Regions from separate parts of the Enterobacter sp. B79-1 genome, predicted to be linked through region 3. Evidence: predicted binding sites of a transcription regulator. Region 3 holds the regulator's gene; each other region holds the start of a gene.
What was found. The regulator LexA, encoded in region 3, represses DNA repair genes until DNA is damaged. The targets are predictions, from matches to a motif close to TNCTGTATGTACATACAGNA.

Region 1: the regulator LexA is predicted to act here: its motif matches at 1,365-1,384, upstream of sbmC (DNA gyrase inhibitor SbmC).
Region 2: the regulator LexA is predicted to act here: its motif matches at 2,200-2,219, upstream of sulA (SOS-induced cell division inhibitor SulA).
Region 4: the regulator LexA is predicted to act here: its motif matches at 1,773-1,792, upstream of dinB (DNA polymerase IV).

Annotation. Positions count from the first base shown of each region.
Region 1 is NZ_JBYAZJ010000002.1:276,840-279,895, forward strand. It holds gene dacD (serine-type D-Ala-D-Ala carboxypeptidase DacD) at 109-1,281, shown strand; gene sbmC (DNA gyrase inhibitor SbmC) at 1,400-1,873, shown strand; gene AC2T6E_RS09090 (FUSC family protein) at 1,965-3,023, shown strand.
Region 2 is NZ_JBYAZJ010000001.1:1,100,369-1,103,424, reverse strand. It holds gene matP (macrodomain Ter protein MatP) at 1-194, shown strand, start outside; gene ompA (porin OmpA) at 259-1,314, opposite strand; gene sulA (SOS-induced cell division inhibitor SulA) at 1,670-2,179, opposite strand; gene AC2T6E_RS05415 (TfoX/Sxy family DNA transformation protein) at 2,397-3,023, shown strand; gene yccS (YccS family putative transporter) at 2,980-3,056, opposite strand, start outside.
Region 3 is NZ_JBYAZJ010000011.1:64,726-67,781, reverse strand. It holds gene plsB (glycerol-3-phosphate 1-O-acyltransferase PlsB) at 1-904, opposite strand, end outside; gene AC2T6E_RS21670 (diacylglycerol kinase) at 1,059-1,427, shown strand; gene lexA (transcriptional repressor LexA) at 1,536-2,144, shown strand; gene dinF (MATE family efflux transporter DinF) at 2,207-3,056, shown strand, end outside.
Region 4 is NZ_JBYAZJ010000007.1:60,982-64,037, reverse strand. It holds gene pepD (cytosol nonspecific dipeptidase) at 1-620, shown strand, start outside; gene dinB (DNA polymerase IV) at 697-1,755, opposite strand; gene nqrM ((Na+)-NQR maturation NqrM) at 1,864-2,064, opposite strand; gene nqrF (NADH:ubiquinone reductase (Na(+)-transporting) subunit F) at 2,067-3,056, opposite strand, start outside.

The sequences.
Region 1 (3,056 bases), on a different contig from region 3:
ACAGCGTCAGAGAAAAATATGCTCTCTGTCACATTTTTTTGCAATTAAGGCAGGTAACGACAGCGGAACTCCCGTAAAAAGGTCATCGATTTTTAATGACCTGAGGATATACCGTTGAAACGCCGTCTGTTTATTGCTGTTTCTTTACTTGCTTCGAGTATCACATCTGCGCTGGCTGCCGATCCGCTGGATTTCTCCCCGCAGCCACCTGCCATCCAGGCGGGGTCCTGGGTGCTGATGGATTACACTACTGGTCAGATATTAACGGCGGGCAACGAACATCAACAGCGTAATCCGGCAAGCCTGACCAAGCTGATGACGGGCTACGTCGTCGACCGCGCTATCGACAGCCATCGCATCAGCCCGGATGATATCGTCACGGTTGGGCGCGACGCGTGGGCAAAAGATAACCCGGTCTTTGACGGATCGTCTCTGATGTTTCTGAAAGAGGGCGATCGCGTTTCCGTACGCGATCTCAGCCGGGGCCTGATTGTCGACTCCGGTAACGATGCCTGCGTGGCGCTGGCCGATCACGTCGCGGGTGGCCAGCCGCAGTTCGTGAATATGATGAATGACTATGTGCAAAAGCTGAACCTGCGCGACACCCATTTCGAAACCGTTCACGGACTGGATGCGCCTGGGCAGCACAGCTCCGCTTACGATCTGGCCGTTCTCTCCCGCGCGATCATTCACGGTGAGCCAGAATTTTATCATATGTACAGCGAGAAGAGCCTGACCTGGAACGGGATCACCCAGCAGAACCGCAACGGCCTGCTGTGGGATAAAACCATGAACGTGGACGGTCTGAAAACGGGGCATACCTCCGGCGCGGGCTTTAACCTGATTGCCTCCGCGGTGGACGGGCAGCGTCGCTTGATCGCCGTGGTAATGGGCGCAGACAGCCCGAAGGGGCGTGAAGATCAGGCGCGCAAGCTGCTACACTGGGGACAACAGAACTTTGATACGGTGCAGATCCTGCACAGCGGTAAAAAAGTGGGGACCGAGCGGATCTGGTACGGTGATAAAGAACAGGTAAACCTGGGAACCGATCAGGACTTCTGGCTGGCCTTGCCAAAAGCGGAAGCGCCGAACATTAAGGCTAAATACGTGCTGGATACAAAAGAGCTGGAAGCCCCGATTGCCGCCCATCAGCGGGTCGGTGAAATTCAGCTGTACGACCGCGATAAGCTGGTGGCGCACTGGCCGCTGGTCACGCTGGAACGCGTTGATAAAGGCGGTATTTTCTCCCGCCTGAGTGATTATCTGCATCACAACATCTAACCATTTTGAGCAGACTGGCAGGGTTGCGAGTCTGCTCACATAATAAGCACTCCTCGTTTGCCGATAATATTCATTCTGCTTTATAGTGTATAAATATACAGTAATAAACGGAGGCAGCATGGACTACAGCATCAAGCAGCAACAGAAACGTAAAATCGCAGGTTTTCACCTTGTTGGGCCGTGGGAAAAAACCGTTAAGCAGGGCTTTGAACAACTGGTCATGTGGGTGGATGGGCGTCACATTCAGCCGCTGGAGTGGGTAGCGGTTTACTACGATAATCCTGATGAGGTCCCGGCAGAAAAACTGCGCTGTGACACCGCCGTCACGGTACCCGACGACTTTATCATTCCCGATAACAGTGAAGGGGTGATGATGACCGAAATTGTGGCCGGGGATTATGCGGTCGCGACGGCACGTGTTGAAAATTACGACTTTGCGACCCCGTGGTATCAGTTCTTTAATTCCCTCCTGCAGGACAATAAGTACCAGATTGCTCCAAAACCCTGCTTCGAACGCTACCTCAATGATGGTAATACAGATGGCTACTGGGACATTGAGATGTTCGTCGCGGTAGAGCATAAAGCGGGTTAACCCTGTAAAAAGTGGGATTTTTAGCCGGGGGCGATCCACCCGGCTGAAAACACAGTACAATTGTGATTTGCCGTGTAGCTGGAGAGCGGGTGTGCGTCCCGACAAATCATTAACGCCGTTTGAAATTCGGTTGTACAAACATTACCGCGTGGTGCATGGGTGTCGCATCGCGCTGGCGTTCGTGTTGACGTTTGTACTGGTTCGCTTGCTGGATGTTCCGGAGGGGACGTGGCCGCTGATTACGCTGGTGGTCGTGATGGGGCCCATCTCCTTTTGGGGAAACGTTGTTCCGCGCGCGCTTGAGCGAATTGGCGGGACCGTTTTAGGCTCCGCCCTTGGGCTAATCGCCCTGAAACTGGAGCTGATCTCCTTTCCTGTCATGCTGGCATGGTGCGGCGCCGCCATGTTCCTCTGCGGCTGGCTGGCGTTGGGCAAAAGACCGTATCAGGCATTGCTGATTGGGATTACTCTCGCGGTGGTGGTCGGTGCGCCCGCCGGGGATATGACTACGGCGCTGTGGCGAAGCGGGGATGTGGTGCTCGGCTCGTTGCTGGCGATGCTGTTTACGGGGATCTGGCCGCAACGCGCCTTTCTGCACTGGCGCATCCAGATGGCGAATTACGTGACGGCATTTAACCGTGTCTATCAGGCCGGCTTTTCCCCGAATCTGGTTGAACGGCCACGGCTGGAAAAACACCTGCAGAAGATCCTCAATGATGTCGTCAAAATGCGCGGCCTGATCACGCCCGCCAGCAAAGAAACCCATATTCAGAAAGCGATTTTCGAAGCCATCCAGACGGTAAGCCGCAACCTGGTCTGCATGCTTGAGCTGCAGATCAACGCCCACTGGGCCTCGCGTCCCAGCCATCTGCTGATGCTTAATGCGCATACGCTCAAAGAGACCCAGCAGATGACGCAGCAAACGCTGCTGACCATCGCCCATGCGCTCTATGAAGGCAACCCGCAGCCGATACTGGCCAACAGCGAGCGACTGAATGAGATCGTCGCGGAGCTGAAGCAGCTAATCAATGAACGCCAGAGCGATAACGTGGCGGAAACGCCCATTCATGGCTACGTCTGGCTGAGTATGGAGCTGGCGCGGCAGCTAGAGCTCTTATCGCATCTTATTTGCCGGGCGCTGCGCAAATAAAAGGCGTATGTGACGCCTGCTGCTTCGATTCAG
Region 2 (3,056 bases), on a different contig from region 3:
AGCACACCCGTAAAAAATCAATCGACCTGGAGTTTATGGTCTGGCAGCGTCTGGCGGGGCTAGCGCAACGTCGAGGAAAAACGCTGTCAGAGACCGTAGTACAACTGATTGAAGATGCCGAGCACAAAGAGAAGTATGCCAGCCAGATGTCGACGCTGAAGAACGATCTTCAGGCTCTGCTGGGTAAAAAGTAGTTTCTTACTGTTCTTCAGACAATAAAAAACCCCGCATGGCGGGGTTTTTTTATAAGACGATAACTTATGCCGCAGGCTGAGTTACAACGTCTTTGATACCTTTAACTTCGATCTCAACGCGACGATCTGGTGCCAGGCAGTCGATCAGTGCAGCGCGAGCTTTCACGTTGTCACAGGTAGAACCGGTCACTGGGTTAGATTCGCCCATACCACGTGGGGAGATCTTGTTAGCTGGGATACCTTTAGATACCAGGTAATCAACTACAGACTGAGCACGTTTCTCAGACAGTTTCTGGTTGTAAGCGTCAGAACCGATACGGTCGGTGAAGCCCAGAACCACTACAGAACCATCTTTAGGATCCAGGTTGCTCAGCTGGGTGTACAGCTGATCCAGTGCCTGCTGACCTTCTGGTTTCAGGGTAGCTTTGTTGAAGTTGAACAGAACGTCAGACTTCAGAGTGAAGTGCTTGGTCTGTACTTCTGGAGCTGGAGCCGGAGCTGGAGCTACGATTGGTGCAGCATCTTCCTGCTGACCGAAACGGTAAGAAACACCAACGCTCAGCATGCCGTTGTCTGGACGAACGCCAACGGTAGCACCGTCACCAATGTTGTTAACCCACTGGTATTCCAGACGGGTAGCGATGTCACGGGTCATAGCCCACTCAACGCCACCAGCGAATACTGGGGAAACACCGGTGTCATGGTCGTCGCCAGCGATGCTGTTGCTGGAGTCTGCACGCCATACCATGCCGCCCAGACGGGTGTACACGTCCAGATCGTCAGTTACTGGGTAACCCAGTTTAGCGGTCAGCTGAACGCCTTGAGCTTTGAAAGCGCCATTGACGTTGTCGCCTTTGTATGGCATACGACCTAACCAGTCGTAACCCATTTCAAAACCAACATACGGGTTAACCTGATAGCCACCGAACGCGCCTGCACCCAGCTGGCTCTCGTGAGTCGGGCCATCGTTGTTCAGGCTGCTGTTGTACCAGCCGGTGTCATGGAACTGAGACCAGCCCAGTTTACCACCTGCATACCAGGTATTATCTTTCGGAGCGGCCTGCGCTACGGTAGCGAAGCCAGCCAGTGCCACTGCAATCGCGATAGCTGTCTTTTTCATTTTTTGCGCCTCGTTATCATCCAAAATTTGCCATGAAGATCTCTGCAGAGAAATCACGGTTAAATCCTTCACCGGGGGGCGTGGTCAAATATAAATCTACCGATATCTTCGGCTTAGGCCGAGCACCCCTGGCGATGTAAAGTCTACAACGTAGATGAAAACTTACAAGTGTGAAGTCTGTCAGGCATATGAAAAAAAAAGTTCCGTATACCTAATATTTAACATTTCTTGAACGAAAATTGTGCAGCAAAATTAACGAGAACCGCTCCAGACAAGCCTTGCCGAAGATTTGACGCGTTGAACTATTTCTGCATCTTATGGTCGAAAAAAATTCCAGGAAAACTCCTAATTTCACTCAATGATACAAATTTGAGTGAATTTTTAGCCCGGAATGTTGTCCTCTGCGGTAAGAATCTGCACGAACCGGTCGCATAATAAACCCCATCGCGTGACCTTCTTCCGCTGCTTCCGTCAGTCTCAAGTGTTCCTCTTCCGACAGTTCATCAGGCAGCCATCCGATCACCACACTGTAATTCCCTGTGCGTAAGGCCCGAATCATTGAATCTACCGTATCGCAGGGTGAGAGTTGGTTAATCTGCATCACTTTCGCCAGCGGCAGACCCGCAGACAGAACCCACTCGCGGCTCAATTTTTGTTGTGGCGTTAGCCAAAGCTGCCAGCGTGATTGCTGACCAAGCTGTTGCAACAGCGGCAGTAATAAGAGTTGCGTTAACAGAGGCTGGTCTTCACGGTAAACCACTTCACTGATAAGCCCTGTAGAATCACGCCCGACGGATTTCTGCGCGACATTGCCAGCGGTAGAAGAGAGAGATGTTGAGCGATTTGCATAGCCTGAAGTGTACATATTCATTCCAGCCCTGTAGTTACTGTATGGATATACAGTAACCCCTGTATGCATAAAGATCAACCTCATTTTCGGAAAGAGACTCGCAAATTTCACCCATTCTTGGTGCGCCATAAAAAATCATCTTGCCCTCCAGCAATAAGTTGCCTATTTTCCTGCTAACGGATCCGTTAGTGAGAAATATCGTTGTTAATAATTGATTTTAAATGGAATTATCATGAAAAAGATATCTTATGAGCGGATTTATAAATCGCAGGAATACCTCTCACCGTTAGGCGAAATTCATCATCGGGCGCTATTCGGTGGGTACACCCTGGCGGTGGATAATGCGGTGTTCGCGATGGTGTCGGAGGGGGAACTCTACCTCCGGGCCTGTGAAGAAAGTGCCAGGTATTGTGTAAAAAACGCCTCTTCGTTTCTGACGCTGATGAAACGGGGCCGTCCCGTCCTGCTTAATTACTATCGGGTGGACGACGGGCTGTGGCAGGACAGGGACAAATTGCTCCAGCTTTCCTCCTTTGCTCTCGACGCGGCAAGGAAGGAGCGCTGCCAGCGCCATCAGCGCAACCGGCTAAAAGATCTTCCGAACCTGACCTTTCAACTTGAGGTGCTGCTTTTAGAAGCAGGCATCACTAATGAGGAAACCTTACGGGAACTGGGCGCCAGGAAATGCTGGTTAAAGATGAGGTCCAAAAACAAGGCCTTAAGTATTAAGGTGCTGTTCGCGCTGGAAGGTGCCATCGAAGGGCTACATGAAGCGGCGCTCCCGGCCGACATTCGCCGGGAGCTGACGGAGTGGTTTAATGCGCTGCCCGAGAGTCAGGAGCATCATTCCTCAAGGTAGCGATCTGCTGCTGCAGCCGGCAGATTTCCGGCA
Region 3 (3,056 bases):
AAACAATTTCATGACCGTCATGGGCCAGCTGGCGAACGCGCTCGGCGTTGTGGACGTTAATGCCCTGATAGAGACGGTTCCAGGTGAAACTCAGGATACGGTCAGAGAGACGAATCATCTCATAGGAGAAGTTCGCCGCGATCTCTTCCATCAGTGCAATGGCATTTTGCTGTGCTTTCTCGTGGGAAATCTTCTTGCTGCGCGCTTCGTCTTCAACTGCGCGGGCAATCGCTTTGGAGGCCAGCAGCTTGTTGAACAGATCCTGACGCGCCGGGAGACGAGGCCCAACGGCAGCCAGACGCTGGCGTGCGAAGTGCATACGCGCCACGCGCGCCAGTTTTTGTGCGATGATCTTGTCGGTGCCGTGCTCGTCTGCCATACGGCGCAGCGAAACGGAAGGGGAGAAGCGTACAAAGCTGTCGCGTCCCAGCCAGGAGACCGCGAAGAACTTCTGGATGCCGTTGAGCATACGCAGCGGCGGATTCTCTTCACCTTTTTCGCGGCCCGGACGGCGACCAAACATCACTGAGACCGGCACCATCTGCACATCCAGATCGGGATTGCTGCGGTGTAGGTCGAGATAGTCATGGAACAGCTTGATGGACTCTTCTTTCGGCGTGTAATAGGTAAACACGCGCGGCCCGCCGTGAATAAACACGTAGCGCGGCAGCAGAGTGCCATCAACTTCAAGCGGTTCAAGTGGGTCAGGTAAATCATGCGCCAGACATTGGGCGCGAAGCGTCAGCAGGTCTGCCTTCGAGTTATAAGGCAAAACGTACATAATAGGGCGCGACGTATCGAGCCCTAATTCCAGCGCAGGTTCTGCTGGGATAGACTTACTTTTTACCAGGACGCTTAATGGTAAATTAAGTAATTTGTAGTAAATTCGTGGCCAGCCGGACATAAACGATGTAAAGCCTCTGGTTAATAATGCAATTGCGGCGCAAGGATAACAGAAAGCGCGCAAAATTTCTGTTGTTACCCGTCATACTTCAGGCTACAGCGAAACGCGCTGCTGCCAGAGTTACTGACGCTATTTACAATAAAAGGTTCTATTAATGGCCAATAATACCACTGGGTTAACTCGAATCATCAAAGCTGCCGGCTATTCATGGAAAGGTTTCCGTGCCGCATGGGTCAATGAAGCCGCGTTTCGCCAGGAGGGCGTTGCCGCTATCGTCGCGGTTATCATCGCCTGTTTCCTTGATGTTGATGCTATTACCCGCGTGCTTCTCATCGGCTCTGTTCTTTTGGTGATGATAGTGGAAATTCTCAATAGCGCTATTGAGGCGGTTGTGGACCGTATCGGTTCAGATTTCCACGAACTTTCTGGCCGTGCGAAAGACATGGGGTCTGCCGCTGTGCTGTTGGCGATTATCACGGCAGCGATTACCTGGGTCACGTTGCTTTGGTCACATTTCCGATGAGCCTCGAGGAATAATTAAGTCCCTGGTTTTTTGTGCAGTTTTTGGTTCCAAAATCGCCTTTGACTGTATATACTCACAGCATAACTGTATATACACCCAGGGGGCGGAATGAAAGCGTTAACGACCAGGCAGCAAGAGGTGTTTGATCTCATCCGGGATCATATCGGCCAGACGGGTATGCCACCCACGCGTGCGGAAATCGCTCAGCGTCTGGGCTTCCGTTCTCCAAATGCGGCCGAGGAACACCTGAAAGCGCTGGCGCGCAAAGGTGTGATTGAAATTGTGTCTGGCGCGTCTCGCGGCATTCGTCTGCTGGTGGAAGAAGAGACAGGTATTCCGCTGATTGGTCGCGTCGCCGCAGGTGAACCTCTGTTGGCCCAGCAGCATATTGAAGGTCACTATCAGGTCGATCCTGGTATGTTCAAACCGAGTGCAGATTTCCTGCTGCGCGTCAGCGGGATGTCCATGAAAGATATCGGCATTCTTGACGGCGATCTGCTGGCCGTTCACAAAACGCAGGATGTACGTAACGGTCAGGTTGTGGTCGCGCGTATTGATGATGAAGTGACCGTCAAACGACTGAAAAAACAGGGCAACACCGTACAGCTGCTGCCCGAAAATAACGAATTCTCCCCGATTGTGGTGGATCTGCGCGAACAGAACTTCTCCATTGAAGGTCTGGCCGTTGGTGTTATCCGCAACGGTGAATGGCTGTAACGTCTTCCTGACAGGCTACGGGTCTCCGTAGCCTGGATCATTTTCCATTCCCGGTATTTTTCATGTCACTGCTGACAGCTTCTGATAAGGCATTGTGGCGTCTTGCACTGCCGATGATTTTTTCCAATATCACCGTTCCCCTGCTTGGCCTGGTGGACACCGCGGTGATTGGTCATCTGGATTCTCCCGTTTATCTGGGCGGCGTGGCGATTGGCGCAACGGCGACCAGTTTTCTCTTTATGCTCCTGCTCTTCTTACGCATGAGTACCACGGGCCTGACGGCACAAGCCTATGGCGCGAAAGAGCCGCTGCGACTGGCGCGGGCGCTGGTTCAGCCACTCATTCTGGCGCTTGGGGCAGGCGCGTTAATCGTGCTGTTTCGCACGCCGCTGATTGATTTGGCGCTGCACATTGTGGGCGGCAGCGAGGCGGTGCTGGAGCAGGCGCGTCGCTTTCTTGAAATCCGCTGGCTCAGCGCGCCCGCATCGCTGGCAAACCTGGTTCTGCTGGGCTGGCTGCTGGGCGTGCAGTACGCTCGTGCGCCGGTCATCCTGCTGGTGGTGGGAAACCTTTTGAACATCGTGCTCGACCTCTGGCTGGTGATGGGCCTGCACATGAACGTACGGGGCGCGGCACTGGCAACCGCAGTCGCAGAATACGGCACGTTTATCATCGGCCTGTGGATGGTCTGGCGCGTACTGGCCATGCGTGGAATCTCCCTCGTCATGCTGAAAACCGCGTGGCGCGGCAACATCCGCAAGCTGCTGGCGCTGAACCGGGACATCATGCTTCGCTCGCTCCTGCTGCAGCTCTGTTTTGGTGCGTTAACGGTTTTTGGTGCCCGTCTTGGGCCTGAGATCGTTGCGGTAAATGCGGTGCTGATGACATTGCTGACGTTTACCGCGTATGCGC
Region 4 (3,056 bases), on a different contig from region 3:
CCAGCGTTTATCTCGATATCCTGAAAAACGAACTTTCTGAGAAAGAGAAGAACCTGACCGTAGTGCTGGAATCCGTGACCACGGATAAAGCCGCCCTGACCGCGCAGTCTCGCGACACCTTCGTTCAGCTGCTGAACGCGACGCCAAACGGCGTGATCCGCAACTCTGACGTTGCAAAAGGCGTGGTAGAAACCTCCCTGAACGTGGGCGTGGTGACCATGGGCGACGACAGCGCAGAGATCATCTGCCTGATCCGTTCCCTGATCGACAGCGGTAAAGAGTACGTAGTGAGCATGCTGGAGTCTCTGGGCACGCTGGCGGGCGCAAAAACCTCCGCGAAAGGCAGCTACCCGGGCTGGCAGCCGGACGCAAGCTCTCCGGTCATGGCACTGGTGCGTGAAACATATCAGCGTCTGTTCAACAGCACCCCGAACATTCAGGTTATCCACGCCGGTCTGGAATGCGGTCTGTTCAAGAAGCCGTATCCTGACATGGACATGGTGTCTATCGGGCCAACCATCACCGGTCCGCACTCACCGGATGAGCAGGTTCATATCGAAAGCGTCGGCCATTACTGGACGCTGCTGACTGAACTGCTGAAAGCGATTCCTGCTAAGTAATACCCTCACCCCAGCCCTCTCCCACAAGGAGAGCGTGAAAAACATAGGCCCGGTAAGCGTAGCGCACCGGGCTTTTTTACAATCCCAATACCAGCTGTCTTTCCAGCTGCGGGTCCAGCAGCGTGACGTGCAATCCCACCAGCCTCACCCCTCGCCCGCCCCGGCGCTCTTCCCATGCCTTTTTTGCGGTCGCAATCAGATCGTCTTTATTCAGACGCGGCCAGACGTGTTCCTGCGTGGTCTGCTGGAAATCGTTGAATTTTAGCTTGATGCCCTGACGGGCGATCAGCAGGTCCGGCTTCACCTTGGTTAAGCGTCGCTCCAGCTCAGGGTAAAGCTGTTCCGTGATAATGGCCTCGCACTCGGACCAGTCATGAATATCTTCAATGAGGGTGCGCTCAACGCCGACGGATTTCCGTAGCCGTTCGCTGTTCACATCGCGATCGTCAATGCCCTGGCTGCGCTCCCACAGCACGCGACCAAACTTTCCAAAGCGCTTAAGCAGCATGGCGAGATCGCTTCGCTGCACGTCTTCGCAGGTCCGTAGCCCCATGCTTTCAAGCTTTGCGGCGGAGACTTTCCCCACGCCGGGTATTTTGCCGAGCGGCAGCGTTTTCAAAAACGCAGGCATCTCTTCAGGGGTGATGACGAACTGACCGTTAGGTTTATTTAAATCGGAGGCGATTTTAGCGAGGAATTTCACGGGCGCGACGCCCGCCGATGCGGTCAGGTTCAGTTCGTTGAATATCGTCTGGCGGATCTCCTGGGCCATCAGCGTGGCGGATCCGTGGCAATGCACACTGTCGGTCACATCCAGATAGGCTTCGTCCAGCGACAGCGGTTCTATCAGTGAGGTGTAGCGGGAGAAGATTTCACGAATATGAATTGAGGCCTCTTTATAAGCATCAAACCGACCGGGCAGGAGCGTGAGATGAGGGCAAAGCTTTAAGGCCATCGCAGTCGGCATGGCGCTGCGCACGCCAAATTTGCGCGCGGGATAGTTGGCGGTGCTGATCACACCGCGCTGCACGCGGCTGCCGCCAATGGCGATGGGAATATCCCGCAGCGCCGGGTTGTCACGCATCTCCACTGCGGCAAAAAAGCAGTCCATATCGACATGGATTATTTTGCGCATAGTAAGCCCTCACTCATTACTGGATAAGTATACAGTAAATAAATGAGGATTGAGAAGCAGATGTGAAAACGCCGGGTGGCGGCTTTGCCTTACCCGGCTCACATACACTTAAATGATGCGCTGCTGCTCGCGGGCCATTCTTTTTTTCCGTGCATCGCACGGTTCCGGGCAATCGCACACCTTTTCCATCCCAAGGGATGAAATACCGCCACAGCTGCCCTGAATGCTTTTACGCTTGATGATCCAGCCTAACGACATGCCGAGCACCACCAGCACAAACACCGCGAATGTTGCCAGAAACGTCAGCATCATCAGCCTCCAAAATCATCAAGCATGATGTTCTCATCTTCGACGCCAAGATCTTTAAGCATCTTAATCACGGCGGCGTTCATCATCGGCGGACCACACATATAGAACTCGCAGTCTTCCGGTGCCGGGTGCTGTTTGAGGTAGTTTTCGTACAGCACGTTGTGGATGAAGCCCGTATAGCCCGTCCAGTTATCTTCCGGCTGCGGATCGGAAAGCGCCACGTGGAAGGTAAAGTTAGGGTTTTCACGCGCCAGCTGTTCAAACTCGTCGTCGTAGAACATCTCGCGCAGGGAGCGTGCCCCGTACCAGAAGCTGATTTTACGCTTGCTGCTTAGACGTTTGAGCTGGTCAAAAATGTGCGAGCGCATCGGGGCCATACCGGCACCGCCACCGATAAAGACCATTTCCGCGTCGGTATCTTTGGCAAAGAACTCACCGAACGGACCGGAGATCGTCACTTTGTCGCCTGGCTTAAGGGACCAGATATACGACGACATCACGCCCGGCGGTGCATTCGGCACATTCGGCGGCGGCGTGGCGATACGCACGTTGAGCATGATAATGCCCTTCTCTTCCGGATAGTTAGCCATGGAGTAAGCACGCAACGTCGGCTCTTTTACTTCGGAAACAAAGCGGAAGAGATTGAATTTGTCCCAGTCGGCCCGATACTCCTCGGGCACGTCGAAGTCGGCATACGCCACGGTGTGCGCCGGACAATCAATCTGGATATACCCGCCCGCGCGGAACGGAACGCTCTCTCCTTCAGGGACACGCAGCTTAAGCTCTTTAATGAAGGTGGCTTTGTTATCGTTAGAGATAACCTCGCACTCCCATTTTTTGACGCCGAAGATCTCTTCCGGCAGCTCAATCTTCATGTTCTGGCGCACCGCGACCTGACAGGCGAGACGGCACCCCTCTTTCGCTTCACGCTTCGTGATATGGGAAAGTTCAGTTGGCAGGATATCACCGCCGCCCTCTTTCACCGTCACACG